DNA from 4 places in the Paenibacillus sp. FSL R5-0914 genome. Region 1 is predicted to be linked to each of the others. Evidence: predicted binding sites of a transcription regulator. Region 1 holds the regulator's gene; each other region holds the start of a gene.
The links. Region 1 encodes Rex, which represses fermentation and respiration genes when NADH is low (regulators of the CRP and FNR family bind a similar motif). Its sites were predicted from a motif close to TTGTGAAATATTTCACAA; they were not measured.
Positions count from the first base shown of each region.

Region 2: MKX60_RS05665 (formate/nitrite transporter family protein) is a predicted target of Rex. The motif match lies at 1,433-1,450, and genes of this name have one in related genera.
Region 3: scfA (six-cysteine ranthipeptide SCIFF) is a predicted target of Rex. The motif match lies at 2,251-2,268, and genes of this name have one in related genera.
Region 4: MKX60_RS21025 (cytochrome ubiquinol oxidase subunit I) is a predicted target of Rex. The motif match lies at 2,490-2,507, and genes of this name have one in related genera.

Region 1 is NZ_JBBORH010000001.1:3,071,162-3,075,381, forward strand. Features, by position in the region: gene dinG (ATP-dependent DNA helicase DinG) at 1-1,332, shown strand, start outside; gene MKX60_RS13605 (redox-sensing transcriptional repressor Rex) at 1,464-2,117, shown strand; gene MKX60_RS13610 (amidohydrolase) at 2,104-3,405, shown strand; gene MKX60_RS13615 (cell wall elongation regulator TseB-like domain-containing protein) at 3,575-4,093, shown strand.
Region 2 is NZ_JBBORH010000001.1:1,310,837-1,315,056, forward strand. Features, by position in the region: gene MKX60_RS05660 (FAD-dependent oxidoreductase) at 1-1,279, shown strand, start outside; gene MKX60_RS05665 (formate/nitrite transporter family protein) at 1,555-2,382, shown strand; gene MKX60_RS05670 (MFS transporter) at 2,816-4,036, shown strand; gene MKX60_RS05675 (GNAT family N-acetyltransferase) at 4,114-4,220, shown strand, end outside.
Region 3 is NZ_JBBORH010000001.1:131,461-135,680, forward strand. Features, by position in the region: gene MKX60_RS00500 (S-layer homology domain-containing protein) at 1-167, opposite strand, end outside; gene scfB (thioether cross-link-forming SCIFF peptide maturase) at 559-1,953, opposite strand; gene scfA (six-cysteine ranthipeptide SCIFF) at 2,076-2,225, opposite strand; gene MKX60_RS00515 (SF0329 family protein) at 2,707-3,276, opposite strand; gene MKX60_RS00520 (DUF4855 domain-containing protein) at 3,580-4,220, opposite strand, start outside.
Region 4 is NZ_JBBORH010000002.1:1,103,644-1,107,863, reverse strand. Features, by position in the region: gene MKX60_RS21030 (cytochrome d ubiquinol oxidase subunit II) at 1-964, opposite strand, end outside; gene MKX60_RS21025 (cytochrome ubiquinol oxidase subunit I) at 961-2,325, opposite strand; gene MKX60_RS21020 (GNAT family N-acetyltransferase) at 2,863-3,714, opposite strand; gene MKX60_RS21015 (hypothetical protein) at 3,776-4,220, opposite strand, start outside.

The DNA.
Region 1 (4,220 bases):
CGCCAAATGCTTCAGTCATCAGGCAGTGAGGAAGCTTCTGAATGGAGCGGAGTGATCGATAGAATCTATCCGGACCTGCTTACCGTAAAAGAAACCTGGGATCTGCTTAGTGATAAACTATTCAGCCTCTTGCCGGAACGTAGCGATGCAGCGGCGGGAGAAGCCGGCCAGTTAGTCATGCGGCTACTTCCTACCCGTAAACCGAATGATTGGGATGAATTGGTTGCTTTAGAGAATACTATGAATCTGACATTAAGCGAAATTATCCGTAAAGGTGATAAAATGCTTAATGAGATGCGAGATCAAGAAGGTCAATCTTCCTCAGATAGTCTAGTTACCGATATTAGCGGCTTATTTAAGGATTTAGCTTCTATACGTGAGCAAGTACGGTTTTTTATGGGATTAAATGATGAGAATGTAGTATATTGGCTGGAGGCGAATGGAAATTATCGCAGTAAATCGCTACAGCTGTATGCCGTTCCTGTTGATGTTAGTACTCAGCTTAAGGAGCTGTTTTTCGACAAGAAGAAAAGTATCGTACTAACTTCGGCGACACTCTCTGTGGATAAATCTTTCCAGTTTATGATTGATAATCTCGGACTTAATGAAGCTGCGGAAGAGGGGCGTCTGATGACATCACTCCTGCCTTCTCCCTTTAAGTATCGGGAGCAGGCGCTGTTAGTTATTCCGCGGGATTTCCCTAGTGTGAAGGGGAGTGTAGGCGATGCCCGATTTGTCGATACACTCGTACAGTCACTAGCAGAAGCAGCTATTACAACACGTGGGCGGATGCTTGTCCTGTTTACTTCTTACAAGATGCTACGCCAGGTTTACGATCCTCTGAAAGAGGCTCTAGCCTCACAAGAGATCACGGTGCTAGGTCAAGGCGTGGAGGGGGGCAGCCGTAGCAAGCTGATCCGCCGTTTTCAGGACAGTGCAGCTTCTGTACTATTAGGAACAAGCAGCTTTTGGGAGGGTGTAGATATTCCAGGTGAAGCATTAACATGCTTGGCCATCGTGAGGCTCCCATTTCAACCGCCAAACCACCCTCTAGCGGAAGCGAAGTCTGAGTTATTACAAGCCCAGAAAAAGAATCCGTTCATGAAGTTGTCTGTTCCTCAGGCGGTTATTCGCTTCAAGCAAGGATTTGGGAGGCTGGTACGGACAGCGCAAGATCGGGGTATTGTTATTGTGTATGACACAAGGGTGATAGAATCTCACTATGGGAAGTATTTCCTCTATTCGTTGCCTGGCCCGAAAATGGAGCATATGCTTACGGATCAAATGGTTCCTCGTATAGCGGAGTGGTTGGAAGACGGAGGCGTTTCTTGAAAAGAACGTCATCGATCTTATTAATCACTCTACAAGGAAGGGCGGTATAAGAATACCGCTCTTCCTTGAGACGAGGTGCAGATATTTCGATAGGATTTGAACAGAATATCACTTAAATTAGGAGGTAAATTATGAAATCGGATAAAATATCAGAAGCCGTTGTTCGCAGACTTCCTGTGTACTTGCGTTTCTTGAATGATCTCCAGAAACGTGAAATATTAACCGTTTCCTCACAAGAACTAGGACAAAAACTTGATTTAAATCCTGCTCAAATTCGTAAAGATTTAGCTTATTTTGGAGACTTTGGTAGAAAAGGTATCGGGTATGACGTAACTTATCTTATTGAAAAAATCCGTCATATTCTGAAGCTGGATCAACAATTGAATGTGGCTTTAGTAGGTGCTGGTAACCTTGGACATGCATTATCTAATTACAATGCTTATCTGAAAGATACTATGAAGATTACCGCTATATTTGACTCCTATGCACCTAAGGTAGGGCGGAAAATCAACTCTCTTACCGTTCAACCGATGGAGGAGCTTGGTCAGACGGTTCGTGAGCAAGGTATTCGAATTGGGATAATTACTGTGCCTGATTCAGAAGCGCAGAATGTAGCAGATATTCTCATTGAGTCTGGCATTGAGGCGATTTTGAATTTTGCACCAGTGATTCTAAAAACACCATCGAATATCCGTGTTCATGCTGCCGATTTTACAACGGATTTGCAAAGCCTTGCTTATTATTTGAAAGACGGAAAGGAAGAAAGCGGAAATGAAGAGCAGTAAAACGATTATTAAGGGCGGGCGTTTTCTTATTCCGGGAACGGATGAGCCGGTTCTGAGCGGATATATGACTATTGAAGATGATTTGATCACTTACATAGGAAAAGAAGAACCTTTAATGGAAGATGATGTGCAAGTTGTTGATGGCAGTCGTCTGCTGTTTATGCCAGGTCTGGTAAACACACATGGCCATGCCGCAATGTCATTGCTTCGTGGTTATGGAGATGATTTAGCACTTCAGGTGTGGCTTCAAGAGAAGATGTGGCCGATGGAAGCGAAATTCACTGGAGAAGATGTATACTGGGGAACCTCCTTGTCGGTACTGGAAATGCTAAAAGGTGGTACTACAACCTTCTTGGATATGTATGATCATATGGATCGAGTAGCAGAGGTAGTCGAATTATCAGGCATCCGTTCCGTACTGATGAGAGGCGTAATCGGATTATGCCCAGAGGAAGTACAAAATCACAAGCTTGCGGAAGCGATTTCTTTTGCACGAAATTGGCATGGTAAGGCTGATGGTAGAATTACGACGATGATCTCGCCACACGCCCCATATACTTGCCCACCGGACTTCTTTGTTAAGTTTGTACAAGCGGCACATGATTTGGATTTACCGATGCATACCCATATGTCCGAGACCAAACGCGAAGTGGAGCAGAATGTGGTGGATTACGGACTTCGGCCTGTAGCGCATTTAGAGAAGCTTGGAATGTTCACACGTCCGTCTATTGTTGCACATGGCGTTCATTTGAATGATGAAGAGATCGAGATACTGGCTCGTCATGATGTAGGCGTGTCTCATAACCCAGGAAGTAATCTGAAACTGGCTAGTGGAGTGGCTCGGGTTACGGATCTTCTAAAGGCTGGTGTGAAGGTGTCACTGGGTACAGATGGTGCGGCAAGCAATAATAACCTGGATATGTTTGAAGAGATGCGTCTTGCAGCCCTCATCCATAAAGGTGTAAGTGGTGATCCGACGGCTGTCCCAGCTCCGGAAGCGCTGCGTATAGCTACAGAGTATGGCGCAAAGTCTATCTTTTTAAATGATGTGGGTAGACTCGCTGTTGGCATGAAAGCGGACTTTATCGCGATTGATATAGACCAGCCGCATTTGCTACCACACACAGATCTGTTGTCTCATGCTGTATACTCTGCCAGCGCCAAGGACGTTGAGCATGTATGGGTGAATGGTAAACAGGTTGTAAAACATGGAGAATGTATAACGCTAGATGAGGAAGCAATCCGTCGTAAGGCGCAAGAATCATTTGATGGACTGCTTAAACGATAGTCTAAGATCATAACGAATAACTGAAAGGCTGTGACTTTCTGCGATTGCAAAGTTACAGCCTTTTGTGTTTCTGATAATTAGATCATTGAATTGGATATGAAACTTTGGATAAACACACAGGTGTGTTATATAATCAAAAAAGATATATTACTAGAAAGGGAGCTGTACCTTGAAGAAAAGGAAAAAATGGATCCTCCTGGGGTCAGTTCTGATTCTGCTCCTTCTGTTCGGACTTATCCAGTTCTATGCTTATATTATGAAAGATCAATGGAACGAGCGAGATATCGCTAAGGATGTCGCTAAAACCAGTGCTGGTCTGACAGAGGTAACCAAAGCGCAGAAATCCGTGTGGGATGATAATGCGGTGTACTGGGTCTTAACAGGGAAGAATGAAGCCGGGACCGAGTTGATGGTTTGGGTACGTTTTACTGTAGACGGGAAGTTTGCTGAAGGAACCGACGCAGTATATGCTGAAGAACTAAGTAAAGGGACCTCTGAAGCGAAAATGCGTAGCCTTATAAAAGCCGATCTTCCGGACATCAGCATTGAGCGGTTGTTGCCAGGAGTATATAACGGGGAGTATGCTTGGCAGCTTTTTTATAAACAAAGCGGTCGATATTATTATCAATTTTATCGGTTCTCAGATGGGGCTCGAATGGGTGAAGGTTACAGTTTACCTAGCCGCTAAATTAAACAAAAGCATTATAGGAGAAACAAGCGGACCATTTATGGTTCGCTTGTTTTTTAAATGACATATTATTTGATATACTATAAGTACACGAATTGTGATATACTATAAGAGTAGTTTTTATGTA
Region 2 (4,220 bases), 1.8 Mb from region 1:
GGTTTATGAGCGTAATGATAATATTTCTTTCTTATCTTGTGGAATTGCTTTATACGTAGGTGGAGTGGTCAAGGACCCACACGGGCTGTTCTATTCTTCCCCTGAGAAGCTTGCTGAGCTTGGTGTAAAGACCAACATGCGTCATGAAGTGACCGTTGTGGATACGAAGTCCAAAACATTGCGTGTTCGCAATTTGATAACCGGACAGGAGTTTGACGATACCTACGATAAGCTGATTATGACTACGGGATCATGGCCGATTGTACCGAAGCTCGAAGGGATTGAGCTGGAAGGCGTCTTGCTTTGTAAGAACTATGATCATTCCAATACCATTATAGAAAAAGCTAAACAAGCGAATAAAATCACAGTCGTAGGCGCTGGATATATCGGCGTTGAGTTGGTGGAAGCCTTCCAAATGAACGGAAAGCAAGTTACGCTGATTGATGGCGAAGATCGTATTTTGAATAAATATTTGGACCCAGAGTTTACTGCGCCGATCGAACAATCCTTTAAGGATCATGGTATTAAATTAGCGCTGAATGAGAAGGTAAGTTCTTTTGCTGGTGAAGGTGGTAAAGTTACCAAGGTTATCACAAGCGAAGGGGAGCATGAGGCGGATCTTGTAATTCTCTGCATCGGCTTCCGTCCGAATACTGAGCTGTTAAAAGGTCAAGTGGATATGCTGCCTAATGGCGCAATTCTGGTTAATGATTATATGCAGACTAGTTGCCCGGATGTGTATGCCGCTGGTGACAGCTGCGCGATTCATTACAACCCTACAGGTAAGCACGCTTATATTCCACTGGCAACCAATGCCGTACGGATGGGCACTTTGGTCGCACGTAACTTAGTGAAAGAGACGATTCCTTATATGGGTACTCAAGGGACTTCGGGCATTAAGATTTATGAAGATAATATCGCTGCTACCGGTCTTACTGAAGAAGGGGCTAAGGCTGAAGGAATGGACGTAGAAACTACCATGATTATTGACAACTACCGTCCAGAATTTATGCCAACCTTCGAGCAGGTGCAATTAAAAGTGGTATTTGATCGCGCCACACGCCGCATTCTCGGAGCGCAAATCTTGTCCAAGACGGATTTGACGCAATCGATCAACACAGTATCTGTATGTATTCAAAATAAAATGACAATCGATCAGCTTGCCTTTATCGATTTCTTCTTCCAACCTCATTACAACAAGCCTTGGAACTTCCTGAATACAGTAGGCCTCGAATCGCTACCGGCATCAGTACCAAGCAAAGAGGCAGTAACCGTATAATTTAATTGCATGTGAACAATAAAGTTGGGTAAACCGGAGCCATATATGGCTCCGGTTTTTTGTGATTGATGCTGGTACTATTTACCTTTAAAATAATAGGGAGCCTATTCTTACAATTGTAATTATGGATGCGCTTCGTTAAATTTGACATGTCAGTGAAAAGTTTCACTTAGTTTTTCATTAAGTGATAATTATCACGTTAATGTGTTTTATGACACGCTACAATGGTCGTAAAGGAACAAATTTTAAGTAAATAGATGAAGGGGATAGGAATCATGGCTTATAATAAACCGCAGCAGATTGCCGCAGTCACGGTCGAGAACGGCATAAAAAAGGCGCACAATCCTTTAAGCACCGTACTAATTCTGGGCTTTTTGGGAGGAGCGTTTATCGCGCTCGGATTTTTACTGGATATTCGCGTCATTGCTGGCGCACCACATGAATGGGGATCCATCGCTAACTTTATTGGGGCAGCTGTCTTCCCTGTTGGATTGATTCTAGTACTGCTTGCAGGGGGAGAACTGCTGACAGGCAATATGATGGCTGTGCCACTTGCTTTTATGGCGAAGAAGATATCCTTCTGGGAAGTGGTTAAGAATCTCGTATTGATTACCCTGAGCAATCTAGCGGGAGCTTTGTTTGTAGCTTACTTTTTCGGTCACGTGGTTGGTTTAACCTCTGACGGTGTGTATTTGGAAAAATTAGTGGAGATGGCAGGACATAAGCTTGAGGCAGACTTCTTGCCGGCATTTGTTTCCGGTATCGGTTGTAACTGGCTTGTAGCTTTGGCGGTATGGCTCTCCTATGGAGCAGATAACTTCAGTGGCAAAATCCTCGGTATCTGGTTCCCAACGATGGCTTTTGTAGCTATCGGCTTCCAGCACGTTGTAGCCAACATGTTCTTAATTCCGGCAGCTATTTTTGAAGGTTATTTTTCATGGGGAGAGTACTTCAACAATTTTGTTCCGGTATGGCTAGGAAACTTGACGGGCGGTGCGATCTTTGTTGCGGCAGCTTATTGGATGGCTTACCTGCGCAAAGAGCCTGCATCTATTCAGTCCGTGGACAGCATGTCCGGCAGCGGTGTAAAAAAACACGCCTAAACCTATCTTATAGAGCACTCCTTAGAATAGTTGAGGGGTGCTTTTTGCTGTATAGACAAATAAAATCCGCCGTGATGTATCCGAGCTCGGGGGAACGAATTCGGATGCACAGCGAATTTTAAAAGGGGGAGTGTTTCTAGGCTCTATTACCCCGACTTTGTAATAACGAAACACTTCATTATTGTTTAGTCTACTTTACGGACGACAGCGGCAACTATAAAATATAAATAGATAATAGAAATAGGGAGGAATGCGGACGTGAAAGGTGCTACTTTTTTCTCAGCTACGGCAGAAGTTAGTCCTAAATAAGAGGTAAAGTATACTGAGACTTTATCACGATAGCACGTCAATGCGTCCGCTTGCCCTGAACCCTGTTTTGGGATAATACTGGATGGAATAATGACACATATATTACAGGGGATGTACACTACTTATGAAGTTTTTACAGAATTATCCTAAAGAAGTTAAGATATTTTTAATTGCTAGTCTTATTAATGCAACGGGTAGTGCACTGATGTGGCCATTGGTTACAATGTATGTTTTTGATGAGCTTGGACGCAGCATGTCGGATGCTGGATTAGTGATTCTTATTCAATCAGTTGGAGGAATTGTGGGTCAACTACTCGGGGGCTCACTCTATCATAAGGTAGGCGTTAACCGGCTGATTGTTGGAGCGCTGGGCATGAATGCACTTGCTCTGTTCACTTTGCCGGCAGCAAGTAACAACTGGACGTTATTTATGGTCGCGATGGGACTGGTAGGGCTCTTTAATTCACTGTCCTTACCTGCGATTCAGGCATTTATCGGCTTTCGTTTTACGAAGCAGCGCGGAGAGCTGTTTAATGTTATTTATGTCGCTAATAATATTGGTGTAGCACTGGGTACGGCGTTAAGTGGTTTTTTGGCCGATATTTCTTATATGCTCAGCTTTGTGATGAACGGCGTAACTTCAGCGGTATTTGCGGTATTCTTTTTTGTATATCTCAAGAAAGTCGGAGGAGATTCTTCACAGGAGGTCGCAGAACACCAGAAGGCTGGTCCTGACAAACAATCTACCTGGAAGCTAATGGGGCATACACGAATTTATCTTTATATGGGTATTGCCTCGATGTTCCTACTATTAGGGAACTCTATCTGGAATACAGGGGTATCTCCGTTCATTATTTCTGAGGGCTGGCCTAAGAAGACTTATGGTTTTCTCTGGACGCTTAACGGAATTCTCATTTTTGCAGCTCAGCCGCTCGTAACAGTAATTAAACGCTGGTTCGCATCTACCTCAACGGCGCAAATGACAGTAAGTGCTCTATTTTATTTGGGTGGGTATGCCGTTCTTTTATGGATGCCGACTTATTCAGGTCTAGTGCTTGGGATGGTACTCGCTACGCTTGGGGAAATGCTGATATCTCCGGCCATGCCTTCCTTTATTTCGGATCATGCAGGTCGCAGTGCTCCTTTCTATTTAGGGCTAAGTGGAGGCATGGGGGCAGTCGGTAGGGTGATTGGACCATACTTAATGGGTAGGTTATACGATAGTGGAGGCTTAGCGCCTACCGCATGGTTGGCATGTGCGATGGCACTGCTGTCCGTAGGATTCTTTATCGTTCATGCGTATATCAACCGCCGAGGAAATTCATTGGAGCGGTCAATAGGATAGATGAGAGTTGAGCATAGTGGATTCAAATGATCTACTGTGAATTCTATAGAGGTGCAAGGCAAGGGGTGTACATCTTTATGAAACTTAGCAACAGGGATAGGTTTATAATAAGGTTCTCAGAGATTAAAGACGTGCGGGAACTGATTCATCTGGATCATATGATCTGGACGGAGAACACTAGCCC
Region 3 (4,220 bases), 2.9 Mb from region 1:
ACATCAGAAACATTCTTACCCGAGGCGTTTGTAACTGGAGGCTGAATGGGAATGTCCACCGTTTTGGTGAATGAGGGGATGGCAGCGTATGCCCGGAGTGAAATCATCGGTAGCAGTCCAATGACTAATATAAAAGCCAATCCAATCTTGCCTAACTTTTTTAACATTGCTTTCCTCCTTGTCGAATGACTATTCATATAATTGTTAACGCTTCCGTAATTGCAGTTAATACAGAAAAGCAGATTTCTATCCTATTATATCGACATTTCTCAGAAAATAGTTTATTTTTCGACAAAAAAATACGCTGAAACACGAATTTAATATGACTTTAGTCATATATATTTGTATTCAAAGAAAACATCATAGATTCGCACATTAAAAAAGCCCTCTCTGTCTATTAAACAGATTAGGCCGTCATGTTTTGAATTCCGCATCCTGATTGCCGATGGAAAAGACGATCTATGATCGTAGTTCTAGTTAATACAAAAAAAACCGAGAAAGGCACTTTATTTAAAAGTGTCTATTTCTCGGTTATAGTTTATTCGTCCGTTACGTTAACTAGCTAGATTGCCCTTCCATCGCTCTAATAGATTCATCAACCTTCACCATCATGGAACATTCGACCCTCTTGCGGAAGATGTCACAGCTGAAGTCATAAGTTCCGACCAGGGAACCCGTCGCGTGCAGCGCATTGGCAGGACAACCGCCGCTGCAGTAGAGTTTCGCCCAGCAGTCCTTGCATTCCGGCTTCGAGTAGCAGTTGCTCTCTTGGAATTGACATTGCAGCTCAGGTTGTGTGATTCCATCCCAGAGATTTCCCATGCTGTACTCTTCATCCCCTACGAACTGGTGGCAAGGGAAGAGCTCTCCCCAGGGTGTGACAGCAAGATATTCCGTTCCTGAACCACAGCCAGTGATTCTCTTCTGGATGCAAGGTCCTTCCGAGAGGTCAAGCATGTAGTGATAAAAGGTAAACCCTTTACCTTGTTCACCGCGACCGATCATTTCCTTGGCAAGAATTTCGTACTGGTTGTATATCTCCGGGAGATCTTCCTCGGTAAGTGCATAGGGTTCCTTTGGATCACAGATGACTGGTTCCATCGAGATCTTGTCAAAACCAAGGTCTGCGATATGAAATATATCGTTGGTGAAATCGACATTGTTACGAGTGTAAGTTCCTCGAACATAGTACTCTTGGTCCCCGCGCTTACGAACGAATTCCTTGAACTTCGGAACAATATGATCGTAGCTGCCTTTTCCGTTAACCGTTTGGCGAAGTCGGTCATGAACCTCTTTTCTTCCATCCAGGCTTAATACGACATTGTACATTTCCTGATTTAAAAACTCGGTGACCTCATCGTTCAGCAGCATCCCGTTCGTCGTGAAGGTGAAGCGGAACTTTTTTTTGTATTCTTGTTCCTTGCTTCTTGCATAAGCTACGATCTGTTTAACAACTTTCCAGGCCAAAAGCGGTTCCCCGCCGAAAAAGTCGATGTCCAGGTTTCGATGATGACCCGAATTTTCAAGCAGGTAATCGATAGCTTTTTGTCCAACCTCATAGCTCATGATTGCCCTATCTCCGTTGTATTTCCCCTGGCTAGCGAAGCAATAGTCGCATGACAAATTACAGGTATGCGCAACATTGAGGCAGAGTGCCTTGACATAAGTTTTTCGTTTTTTTAAATCAAGCGAGAGGTTCTCATACTCATCTTTTGTAAAAAGCTGTCCATCATTTTTAAGTTCCTCGATATCCGCGATGGTTTCTCGAATTTCGCTCTCGGAAATGCTGGAATCATCTTTATATTTATCCAACAGCGTTGTCACGATTTTTTCGGCAGAAGTTTTCTCATACTCCGCTATAATTTCATATGCTAGGTCATCAACAACATGCACCGAGCCACTATAGGTATCGAGCACGATATTGTATCCGTTTAGTTTATATTGATGAATCATACTTACTAATCAAGCTCCTTTTGCACACAAGTAGAAACGGCTTTGCTATCCTCTAGAGGAAGCGTCCATTTCTTAAAAATAGCCGCCCATCAGCAGAGCAATGGGCGGTAAAATTCCGAATCCTATCTGTTCATTGCATTTTCACACTTCTGGTTTGCAACGCCGCAGGAAGTTTTACAAGCGGATTGGCAAGATGTCTGGCATGCGCCGCATCCGCCGTGTTTTGCGGTATCCATCAGTTTGCGGGTGCTCAGTGTTACGATTCTTTTCACGATAAATAACTCCTTCTGTAATTTCTTGTGATCACTTTCACTTAATTTCCATGGAACATCGTAGCAACATCACGCAAGTACGTCTATGATTCCCGTCACCTAGCAGAGCAGAGCAGAGAGAGCTTGAACATAAGCATCAACGCTAATTATGCTGCAGTCTTCGTACTTGTGATCGTAAGATGCGGTAGCGGGAACCAGAGTCAGCGCAATACTAAAAAAGTGAAACAAAAAAGAGACGGCAATGATGCCATCTCTTTAACAACGATTTTTCCTCATACTTGTCCGTAAAGTCCAATAAATATAAGGATTTCATAACACTGTATCCTTCCTTACCAGTAGAGCGACACTCTCCGATTCCATATGCACCATATGCGAACATCCCTCTCATTATCATGGCTATTGTTATGGTGGGAAGAAGTCGCGTAGAATTAGGGATTTTTGTAGGGAGTGTTTCTTGAATATTCAATGAAGTTATTTATTTTTATAATGTACTACGCCTTAGTTCATAAAAATATTGCACACTTGGATGCTTTAACTTCATCTTCTCGCTCATGTTTAAAATTCGCTTTTTTCCAACTCGTCTGTCCACTAAGGCTAGAATATTCAATAAGATATCGTCACTTTCTAAGCTCTCCTCTATGGAAATAGATAAATACTTAGTAGCTATAACAATAAAATTCGATTTACTTAATGACGTCTGTGCTGACAAAAGCTCCTTTGCAACTTCTGATATTTTTCTGCTTCTTGCAATGACTATTAAACGATCCTCCGGGATGATCCCCTTGCTATCTTTTCTAACCGCTTCAATGTCTTCATGGTTGATAGGAATTTGAAGATCTGAATCATTCTTAATCTCCTGCTCCGTCTGATACCATCTAATTGAGCTAGTTCTATCATTCATATTAAGTACGTTCTTTTTATCTACCGAAATATAACAATTCCCTGATTTATCAGGTAAATAACGGTAACTACTTGCGCGATATTCAACCCTGCCGTATAACGCAGGACAGAGAAAACTCTCCAGTTGTTGCTTCAATTTGCTCCAGGACATGTATCCTCCTATGTTTTATGTTATAAATACCTGTTGAGGCAGTCGTTCTATTATACAATACATAATACAATCCCACTAAAACCTGAATAATATCTTGATATAATCTAATCCTCTATTTGTCACGTCTACATAGAAACAAGCCGATTAGGTATAGACCCCGTGGTCTGGTACCTAATCGGCTTGTTATGTTACGCCTCAAACGTTTTTACTTCGGTTATAAGTCTTCCTCGGACAGATAATTCGATAACCGGTACAGGAAGTTTCAGCGCGGGTCGTATTGCTGCTTGGATGATTATTTCTCCATTACTTATCGTGACCTTTACCCGGGTTTTCTTTTGAGTATTCAAAGGTCACTTTTACAGGCTCGCTCATATAGCCAGTCGATAGATACGCCTCATTGGTTCCCTTTAAATTACCTGTAAGTTTGAATGTGAATTGGAAGCTTCCCGCGACTGTACTCTTCGTCTCATCTTCAAGATGAACCTTGCCTTTTGGATCAAGCACCTTCAACTTCACATTTGTAAGGACGCCATTCATCAGCAATCCATCAATCGTTACTTTTTTCGCTTCCTCGTCAACCTTTACTTGTATGCCCTCAATGCCCTTCACGTCTACAGCGCCCGAGAGGTTATAGACACCAAACTCGTAGATGGAATATCCGTAATCGGTTGCTCTTTTTATGCCTTGTAACTTCATGTATCTTGCCTTGACCGGGTTGAACTGAATCGTTTCTTTGCCATCATGCGCGGTAATAATTCCGTCATTTGGCATGACATTGATCCAGTTCTGCTTATCGTTCGACACAAGAAGTTTGTATTTATCGGCGCGAGCATATTCCCAATCGATTCGAACCGTATCCATTTCCTTCACTTCATCGAGATCGACCAGGAACCAAGTATTGTCCACGTATTCGCTCGCCCATCTTGAAGCAGGGAATCCATCGA
Region 4 (4,220 bases), on a different contig from region 1:
GAATAAGGGATGGGATCAACAGGCACAGACCGCCGATAAACACAACAACTAACGCTAAGCCCATTGCTGGTGAAGTTGCACTGCTCTGAATCGTGATATACGGATCGAGAATATAAGGGTATTGCCCAATCCCATAAGCGAAAAAGGCACAGAAAAATTGCAGCATGATGCATATGAAAGCTAATCCGTAACGGCGTCCGTTATATAACAGCCACATCGCGATCATGAAGAAAGCAACGGAAAGTGCCAAGAGCCACCATAAATCCATCATATTTTGAAAATGCCGCTCATTGTGTTGACCCAAATAGATAAATGCTGTCAGTGCGAGAATTATCGTCGGTGTGCTCCAAAACAGGGCGTAGTTCCGCATCAGCTTCAACGCGGAATGATCCTCTGCACGAGATGCGTAAAAAGTCAGAAATGAGCCGCTTATGAACAAAACGGACACGATTGCCAGTCCAACGATGCTCCACGATAACGGATTGGTAAACAGCGCCCAGTAGTCCAGAGAAACCGTCTCAGCCTGCTTCACAATAAAGCCGCCTTCAGACAAAGTAAGTGCCACTGACAACGAAGCCGGAATAAGCAGACCTGTAGCTCCGTACAAAAAAAGATATACTATGTTTTTCTTGGAACCATAATTTTCAAAAGCGTAGAACGAACCGCGAATCGCAAGAAGAATAACTGCAATACTTCCCGGAACAAGCAGCGCGGAGCCATAATAATAGGCTGTGTCCGGAAAAAATCCGACGATGCCAATATAGAAAAAGATAAAAAATACATTTGTAATCTCCCATACGGGTGATAAATATCGGGAAATCAGACGATTAATGAGATGATCCTGCTTCGTCAAACGGGCATAAAAGGCGAAGAATCCCGCTCCGAAATCAATGGAAGCTATAATTAAATAGCCGTACAAGAATAGCCAGAGCACCGAGATGCCAATTATTTCGTAACTCATCATTCAGTGCCCCCCTTTTCCACAGATTGATTAGGATGTTCCTTCATCCATTTCTCCATCTCAACTTCTGCCGGATTATTGTTGAACAAACGTCTTAGCACGATTACACACATACTGCCGAGTACGATGTACAAGAGCAATAAGGCGAAGAATATAATTCTTACATTCGGTGAAGTCGTGGCAGCCTCCTCTACACGCATATATCCACGGATAATCCACGGCTGTCGCCCAACCTCTGCATAAAACCAGCCCAGCTCTACAGCTAGAAAAGCGAGCGGTGCGATCAGTGCGATGATGCCAAGCATCCACTTGTTAAGCACATTTCGTTTTTTCCAGAACACAAACAGGAAGTACAGGACCGAAATCGCGAGCAGAGCAAATCCGATTCCAGCCATTAAATCAAACAGGTAGTGAACAAGAAGCGGTGGCCATTCTTCCTTGGGGAATTCCTCCAGCCCCGTTACCTCCGCATTAAAGTCTCCAAAGGCCAGGAAGCTGAGCACTTTCGGCAAATGAAGAGCCCCTATCACTTCATGCTCTGCATTCAGCCATCCCATTAGAACCAAGTCCACACCGCTACCCGTCTCAAAATGCCACTCTGCCGCTGCAAGCTTCTCTGGCTGATGCTCGGCCAAAAACTTGGCGGACACATCACCAGCTAATGTGTTCAGCAAGCTGAACAGCAAAACGACCGCCATCATGAGATTCAAGGATTTTTTGTGGTATGCGGACACTCCTTTTCTCAGCATCGCAAAGGCTGCAATCCCGGCTAACAAGGCAGCTCCTGTCAAATAGGCCGAGCTTAATACATGGAACACCTTGGAGAAGGTCGCCGTATTCAGCATCGCTTGCACCGGGTCAATCGCTGTGAATTGGCCCGCTTCCATGACAAAGCCTCCAGGCTGGTTCATGAATCCGTTCACCGTCGTAATAAAAACGGCAGACATGCCTGCCCCGGCGACAATCGGAATCGTCAACAGCCAATGGATATACGGATTTTTAAACCGATCCCACGTATACAAATAAATGCCCAGGAAGATGGCCTCAAAAAAGAACGCGAACACTTCCATGAATAACGGAAGTGCAATCACATTCCCAGCCAGTTTCATAAAATTCGGCCATACCAGGGCTAATTGTAGTGATATGGCTGTACCGGTCACGACACCAACCGCTACAGAAATGACAAATCCCCGAGACCATCTCTTTGCCATAAGTGTATAATGGGGATCCTTTTTGCGGATCCCGATGAACTCTGCAATAGCGATCATTAGCGGTATACCGACGCCAATCGTCGCAAAAATAACGTGGAACCCGAGAGTCAAGCCTGTCACCAGCCTGCTCCATAGCACCGTATCAATTGCCATTCTTTACTGCTCCCTTCAAACGCTGTTCATTTTTCGTCATAACTTGATGCTTATGATTAGGCCGGCTAATTCTGGGGCTGCATTCAATATCAGGTTTAGCAGGGCTCAGCGACATCGTTGCCTGTTCGTTTTAGTATGACGTTCCTCGTTCTTTGCTATGTAAAAAGAGAAAAATTTCACAAAGCAAGAGTTGGCGAGCCTGATTTACCTGATACTGAGCAGTCAAATTAACGTGACCTAATGATTAAAATCATCTTATCTTAAATTGCAAGTAATTCAATCACAGATATCTCTTAATCCCTAAATGTTCAAGAAAGGGTCAAATCTTTCTGACAACTCAGTGAATAACATAAAAAGAACCCAAAAGAGCTATTGATTCAATAGCGTATATATGATTTCACAAGTCTCCTCCTACTTCGATGTTAGAAAAAAACAATATTTCCTCATTTTAACCTCTAATATATACCCCCTTCTGCAACAAAAAAAACACTGACTCAAATCATCAGTGTTTTTGAATTAAAGCTAATGTCATCTTCGTCATGACAAATCTTTCTCCATTTCATATTGCTCGATGTATACGTCAAGACCAACACTTTGAAGGAAACGTATAGAATTTGTATCTCTTTTGTCTACATTATTGACGGTGATGATAGAATGTCTCTCTCCCATCCAATGGAATAAGGAACGCCCAAATCCCTGGTTTCTTTCTTCTCGCAAAATACCGAACTGTACAACTGCTCCGTTGGCCGATTTTATTACCGCGTATCCACAAATCTTATTCTCTTCCCTTATCGTGACCACATCGTATAAATGCGGATTTCGTAAAATTGCATGAACAGATTGTTCCCAAGAAGGTTCAAAATTCCAATAAGAATGTACCGATGTCCAATCGAATTCTTCCAGTCGAACCATAGTAATGAATGTATGTCTATGATCGTCCGGAAGGGTGACATCAATACGCCCCTTGAAACAAGCCAATTCTCTATGAATTTGAAATCCTATGGCGGTATACGCTTTTATAGCTTTATCATTCGTTTGAATCACTTCAAGCAAACACTTTTGAATATGAGCTTCTTTAAGGATGGGAAGAGCATGACGATAAATTTGTTCGACTAGCCGTCTCCCTCTATATAAAGGAACGACTCCTGTACCAGTATTAAATGCAGTACTTTCGCCGTTACGATCCCCGATGCCATGCATAACAAATGCAACCAGCTTCTCTTGATCAAAAGCACCAAACGACATCTGATAATTAACTCCCGCACCTGCAAATTTATCAGCTAAATACTCCGAAGAAACATGAAATGGAATTACATAATCGGAGAAGGCTTCGTTAAAGCAAGTTGTAAACTCTTGTAATTCAAGATCCTTAACACTTTTGATCAACATGTAGTTTTTTTCTCCTTTTTTTTGGTACTAAGTTCTTCATCATCAGCCAATCTCCAATTCATCATTTAGTACGGCCATAGAAAAAAGAATACCCATCTGACTTTCCAAGCTTAGTCGTCTCCGTTCCGTCCACTATCTTGACCGCTTTCAGTAACGATATAATTTGTGTATTCATGAGCTTTGCATCAAATTTGCCCATCTCTCTGTCTTCACTATCCACGAGCAGATAGTCGGGCATTGGAATGAAGCCAATCACCGGTATCCCTGCTTCAAATAAAGGCTGACTCTCTCCAAACTCAAACTTGTTATGTCCACGTAATAATACAGTACGTGTGCCGTCGGACTTTTCAATAGCTTTCAGCCATATGGACGCCATCATTTCATTGCCCGCATAGGTATATTCTGTACTTATTTTTCCAGTTGGTCTATAGTGACCCGTATCATCGTCCTTCCACTCCATACTGCCTAAATGCTCAACCGTAATTCCAGCTACAGCTTTCATATGG